2 regions of the Enterococcus sp. AAFC-DPL-6103 genome follow, and region 2 is predicted to be linked to the other one. Evidence: a T-box and tRNA genes for the amino acid it is inferred to sense, from the RefSeq annotation. Region 2 holds a T-box; the other holds one or more tRNA genes.
The links. A T-box is a leader RNA that pairs with one kind of tRNA and senses whether it is charged. The one in region 2 lies ahead of thrS (threonine--tRNA ligase), so its partner is inferred to be a tRNA-Thr.
Positions count from the first base shown of each region.

Region 1: it has a tRNA-Thr gene. The T-box ahead of thrS (threonine--tRNA ligase) is inferred to sense a tRNA for this amino acid. The anticodon was not compared.

Region 1 is NZ_CM177102.1:1,970,146-1,973,563, forward strand. Features, by position in the region: gene AC4BC3_RS09365 (C1 family peptidase) at 1-731, opposite strand, end outside; tRNA gene AC4BC3_RS09370 (tRNA-Asn) at 882-955, opposite strand; tRNA gene AC4BC3_RS09375 (tRNA-Thr) at 1,212-1,284, shown strand; gene AC4BC3_RS09380 (iron-sulfur cluster biosynthesis family protein) at 1,734-2,096, opposite strand; tRNA gene AC4BC3_RS09385 (tRNA-Asn) at 2,229-2,302, opposite strand; rRNA gene rrf (5S ribosomal RNA) at 2,312-2,427, opposite strand; rRNA gene AC4BC3_RS09395 (23S ribosomal RNA) at 2,520-3,418, opposite strand, start outside.
Region 2 is NZ_CM177102.1:1,659,568-1,662,985, forward strand. Features, by position in the region: gene AC4BC3_RS07945 (MurR/RpiR family transcriptional regulator) at 1-129, opposite strand, end outside; gene thrS (threonine--tRNA ligase) at 284-2,224, opposite strand; T-box leader at 2,290-2,492, opposite strand; gene thmT (2-hydroxymuconate tautomerase) at 2,544-2,723, opposite strand; gene AC4BC3_RS07960 (heavy metal translocating P-type ATPase) at 3,201-3,418, opposite strand, start outside.

The sequences.
Region 1 (3,418 bases), 310 kb from region 2:
GGTGTTAGGTTTTGGTCGATATGGTAATTTTTTTCTTCATCACGGTATTCAAAATCAAAAGATTCTGGTGGTGTACCTAATGAAATCGCCAAAAATTGATAGACTTCTTTAAGCATTGCTTCTTTCTTAGCTTGTATTTCTGCTTCAGGTGATCCTTTAGCAACTAATTCACGCAAAGTAACTGCATCTTTACGCAGCATTTTATTCAAATAATTATTTAAGTCGCGAGAATTAGAACTATTTGCGCTTTCTGGCATAACAGACTTAGGTACTACTCCATATTTTTGGAATAAAGAAACAATCATATCCCATTGCCCGCCATCTTGTTGTGGTGTTGCTAACAAGAAAGCCACTTTACGACTTGTTAAGTCTTCTTTACCAGTTGCAATAACATTTTCATAGAAATAATTTGCTTTTTCATATTTATCCCAGAAAAAAGTATAATTCTGTGATAATTCAAAATCCTTTAGTTGAAATTGTGTAAGCATTTTATGACGGAACGTATTCAATGCTGCAAACATCCAGCAGCGTCCAGATTGCTTTTGATTCGCAACATTCCCTGTTGCTAGATCAATTGAAAATACGGGTGTATTCGCAACGTGAGCAGAAATATTCTCTGCAGATGCAGAAATTCCATTTTTCACAACCGTACGTTGTAACGCCTGTTGTTTATTATTTTCTAGAAACTGTTCCTCAAACTTTTTTGTCATCTCAGGTGTAATAGCTGACATCCAATCATCCTTTCCAAATCCATGATATAATCACCATTCTACTCTTCTGCTCTAATAATTACAATCTGCCAAACAGACTTTCCTAGCAATCCTCTATTCAAAGGAAAACAAAAAAACACAACTCCAAAAAGTTGTGTTTTTTTATTCTTACTCCGGCAGTAGGACTCGAACCTACGACATCATGATTAACAGTCATGCGCTACTACCAACTGAGCTATGCCGGAATTAAGTACAAGAATATAATAGCAATTTATTTTACCACGTGCAATACTTTTTTTGTTTTTTTTTATATTTTTAGCTAAAAAATTATCGCTCTTTCCATTATTTTTAAATAAACCAATCTCTTTTATTCTTCATAAAGCACTACTGAAAATACAACTCTCACTGACGTATTTTAATTTATTACGTCCACTTTTCACCATAAATAGGATTGACAAATTTCATTATTTTCGCTATTCTATTAGTTGTGAAAATATTCATGCCGCTTTAGCTCAGCTGGTAGAGCACCACCATGGTAAGGTGGGGGTCGACGGTTCAAGCCCGTCAAGTGGCTTCCTTAAATAGCACAATACGTTGTTAAAACAGCGTATCTGTGCTGTTTTTTTATTAAGAAAGAAAAAAACTTCAGTTGTCAATACAGATTTCAAAGATGAAAAACTATTAACAGGTAGCTTATGACCACATTTTTTAACTGTTATTCTTTTGGCTAATGACAATCCATTAATATCGGAATTTATATTCCATTATCTAGTTGGTATTCTTTCATTGATTTAATGAGGACTATTCTTATATTTATGATTGCTACTTGGTGTTATCTAATTTTAAATTAGCCAATCTTTCTTTTATAAAAGAGGAACTCCAGTGACATCAAGTATTTCTCATGCCAGTCCTCCTTTTTGGACTAGGAACTTACATTCTTATCAGCAGTGGCGCTGAACTAAAAAACTCTCTTGTGTATACAATTTTTATACACAAGAGAGTTTTTCTTATTTAATTAACGAGTTACACAATTTTATTAGGACGAAGATCTACTAATTGAACATGGCTATCTAGCATACCACTGGGCCCCGATAACTTGAATACACCTAGTCGTGTATCAAGCGACAACGTCATCGCCTCGTCCATATACATCTTGGAGTAGTCTTTCACATAAAGCTCGCCAACATCACTATCCAAAACTAATTGATAGTCTTCTTTTTTTTGTGCTTTATCTAAAACTAATAGACGAAAACTAGTGTCTAATGAACAAACTCCCATTTTAGAATACGCACCTACACCATCATCGAGATCAAGAATCACGACTGCCTCTTCATCTAAATATTTTTGTAATCGTTCTTGTGCTTCAGTAGAAATTTTTAAATACATTATTTAAAACCTCCTTATTCTTCCAAAAAAATGCTAACACATATCAATAAATATAGCGAGTCACTTGCTTCATCAGCTAATACAACAAAAAAGAAGGAAGAAATCGTAATGATTTCTTCCTTCTTTTTAATACTCCGGCAGTAGGACTCGAACCTACGACATCATGATTAACAGTCATGCGCTACTACCAACTGAGCTATGCCGGAATAATACCAGCGTGGCGACGTCCTACTCTCACAAGGGGCAACCCCTCACTACAATCGGCGCTAAGAAGCTTAACTTCTGTGTTCGGCATGGTTACAGGTGTATCCTTCTCGCTATCGCCACCACACTGTGGTGTTATCTTATTGAGTTTGCTTTTGCTCACTCAAAACTGGATTTGAAGTAATCTCAAACTCTTCCGAGTTTTTTCTTTTACCATTCTTGGTTAAGTCCTCGATCGATTAGTATCAGTCCGCTCCATACATCACTGTACTTCCACTTCTGACCTATCTACCTGATCATCTCTCAGGGATCTTACTTTCTTAAAGAAATGGGAAATCTCATCTTGAGGTGGGCTTCACACTTAGATGCTTTCAGCGTTTATCCCTTCCCTACATAGCTACCCAGCAATGCCCTTGGCAGAACAACTGGTACACCAGCGGTAAGTCCATCCCGGTCCTCTCGTACTAAGGACAGCTCCTCTCAAATTTCCAACGCCCGCGACGGATAGGGACCGAACTGTCTCACGACGTTCTGAACCCAGCTCGCGTGCCGCTTTAATGGGCGAACAGCCCAACCCTTGGGACCGACTACAGCCCCAGGATGCGACGAGCCGACATCGAGGTGCCAAACCTCCCCGTCGATGTGGACTCTTGGGGGAGATAAGCCTGTTATCCCCAGGGTAGCTTTTATCCGTTGAGCGATGGCCCTTCCATGCGGAACCACCGGATCACTAAGCCCGACTTTCGTCCCTGCTCGACTTGTTGGTCTCGCAGTCAAGCTCCCTTCTGCCTTTACACTCTTCGAATGATTTCCAACCATTCTGAGGGAACCTTTGGGCGCCTCCGTTACCTTTTAGGAGGCGACCGCCCCAGTCAAACTGCCCATCTGACACTGTCTCCCACCACGATTAGTGGTGCGGGTTAGAGTGGCCATAACGCAGGGGTAGTATCCCACCAGCGCCTCCATCGAAACTAGCGTTCCGATTTCTACGGCTCCTACCTATCCTGTACATGCGGTACAGACACTCAATATCAAACTACAGTAAAGCTCCATGGGGTCTTTCCGTCCTGTCGCGGGTAACCTGCATCTTCACAGGTACTAAAATTTCACCGAGTCTC
Region 2 (3,418 bases):
TGCTTCTGCTAAATCATTTGCAGTCATTGTTGGAACTTTTTCTACATGATCGATAATATAATTTGCCAGTTTCCTTTCCGCAGAGGAATATTCTTCCATCATACTTTCGATACGACTAATTACACTCATAAGTCACCATCCATTTAATTAGAGTCACTTTAGTATAACATACGAAAATTTTTTTCATTTGATTCTATCAATAAAAAATTAGTTAATTTATTCGTAAAATTCAAAATAAAAAAGCTAGGACACTTACGCATCCTAGCCTACCTTTGCAAAATATTTAGCCTTCGCGACTGTAGTTTTTCACTTCAGCAGCCATTGCATCAATAAAGATATTTAAGTCTTCGACAGAAGTTTCTTTACTTCCATAACGACGAACGTTAACAGTTGCGTCATCCATTTCTTTGTCTCCAACAACTAATTGATAAGGAATTTTTTGTGTTTGTGAAGCACGAATTTTGTAACCCATTTTTTCATTACGATCATCAACTTCCACGCGTAAGCCTTTCATTTGAAGACGTTCTTTGATTTCATACGCATAATCCCCATGTGCTTCGACAGAAACAGGGATAATTGTTGCTTGAATTGGTGCTAGCCAAGTTGGAAATGCACCTTTGTAAACTTCTGTTAGATAAGCAACAAAACGTTCCATCGTTGAAACGATTCCACGGTGAATAACTACGGGACGATGTGTATTTTCACCATCTTCACCTACATAAGTTAAATCAAAACGTTCTGGCAACAAGAAATCTAATTGAATAGTTGACAATGTTTCTTCTGTTCCCAAAGCTGTTTTTACTTGAACATCTAGTTTTGGTCCGTAGAATGCTGCTTCGCCTTCTGCTTCAAAATATTCAAGTTCTAATTCATCCATTGCAGCTTTCAACATTTCTTGTGCCTTTTCCCACATTGCATCGTCATCAAAATATTTATCTGTATTATTTGGATCGCGATAACTTAGACGGAAACGATAGTCCGTGATGTTAAAGTCCGCATAGACAGCTACCATCAATTCAAGCGTGCGTTTGAATTCATCTTTGATTTGATCTGGACGTACAAAAGTATGACCATCATTCAATGTCATTTCACGTACACGTTGTAATCCTGAAAGTGCCCCAGATTTTTCATAGCGGTGCATCATCCCTAATTCAGCAATACGAATTGGTAATTCGCGATAAGAATGGATATTGTTTTTATAAACCATCATGTGGTGAGGACAGTTCATCGGACGTAATACTAGCATTTCGCCATCGCCCATATCCATTGGTGGGAACATGTCTTCTTGATAGTGATCCCAGTGTCCAGATGTTTTATAAAGTTCTACATCACCCATAATCGGTGTGTACACATGTTGGTAACCTAAACTAATTTCTTTGTCTACGATGTAACGTTCAATCGTACGTCTGATTGTTGCACCTTTTGGTAACCAGAATGGTAACCCTGAACCAACTTCAGGTGAAACCATAAATAAACCAAGTTCTTTCCCTAATTTACGGTGATCTCTTTCTTTTGCTTCTTCACGCAAGCGAATAAATTCTTTCAATTCTTTTTTGTCAAAGAATGCAGTTCCATAGACACGTTGCATCATATGATTATCTGAATTTCCGCGCCAGTAAGCACCTGCTACTGATAATAACTTGAATACTTGGATACGTCCTGTTGACGGAATGTGTGGGCCACGGCATAAATCAATGAATTCTCCTTGTTGATAAGCAGTAATCACTTCATCATCTGGCAATTCAGTGATCAATTCTACTTTATAAGGATCACTTGCAAAAATTTCTAGTGCTTCTTGTTTGGATAGCACACGGCGTTCGATTGGTAAGTTTTCTTTAACGATTTTCATCATTTCAGCTTCAATTGCTGGTAAATCTTCCGCTGTAACCGGGTTTTCACCATTGTCAGTATCGTAGTAAAATCCTGATTCGATCGCTGGTCCCACACCAAAATGGATAGTAGGATATAAACGGCGCATTGCTTGAGCCATCAAATGAGCAGCAGAATGACGAACTAATCCAAGTGCGTCTTCGTGATCAGGGGTCACAATTTCAATTGTTGCATCTTCTTCGATTGGACGGTCTAAGTCAACTAATTGACCGTTCACTTTACCTGCTAATGCTTTTTTAGCTAAACTTTTTGAGATGCTTTCAGCAATTGCCAAGGTTGTAATTCCAGCCTCGAACTCTTTGACTGCGCCATCTGGAAAAGTAATTTTTAACATAGAAATTCCTCCTTTGAATTTTGATTGACTCGATTCGACAAAAAAAGTCCTAGTATCTAAACAGATACTAGGACGAAAATTTCGTGGTTCCACCTAATTTTGAACACAAAAATGTGTTCCTCGAGCGTGTTAACGGTTCGACCGCCTTTGTTTCAACAAAGGTTTCGAAAGTGGTCATCCTTTGGTTTTCTTCTGGAAAAGTTTCAGCCTAGCTTTTCCTCTCTAATAGAAGACTCTCAAATTCAGTTGTCTTTCTCATCAATCAATTATGTGTTTATTTAACCACTAATATTTAGAAAAAGCAAGTGTGAAATCAGACTTATTTTTTCCATTCTCCATTTACACCATAAGTACCTTTTTTCATTTCATTGATAATGACATGGATATGCTCTTTTGGTGCATCTGTATTTTTATGAACTGCTTCAGTAATATCTTTCATCATATTTTCTAGTTGTTCTGGGCTACGACCTTCGACTAATTCAACATGAACAAACGGCATCTCCTTCACCCCCCTTCACAATAGTTCATTTCTTTCTTAAGATAAAAACAAAAATAGACATCATACAGCTTATGAACCTTCTACATTTGATTTTCAATGTAAATATCAATTTTTTAACTAGCTGACGTTGTTCTTTTCGTACTTTATATTAGCACAAAAACAAGATAGATTTTAATTGTTTCGATACATTTCTACGTAACAGATAAAACTTTCTAAATATAAAAAACAAGCAAGGTATATTGAATTTCAGTTTCACTTTTCGGAATAAACATATGTTGAAAACTAAAAATACAGCCGTACTTGATGGTCATCCATTTTTACTGATCTTTTGAAAAAAGTAAAATGGACTAGCTATCATACCAAAATTGAAAGCAAAAAAATAATGAGTTGTATACAAACAAAGCAACATCAGTAAAACAAAAATGAGTTAAGATAAAGCTTTTTCTTTACCTTACTTTTAGCTTCTATCGTATTCAACTACTTTTTAGCACGTAGCGCACTTAAAATCGAAACGGTATCAACCACTTCTTGTAACATAGCTCCTAATAGCGCAGGAATTACGCCAAAGCTTGCAATCAGCATTAGTGCAATACAAATAAAAATACCAATCAAGACTGATTGACGTGCAATGCGCATCGTTTCTTTGGCAATCAGGACAGCTTCAGGAACCCGCGTCAAATCATCTTTTAAAATGA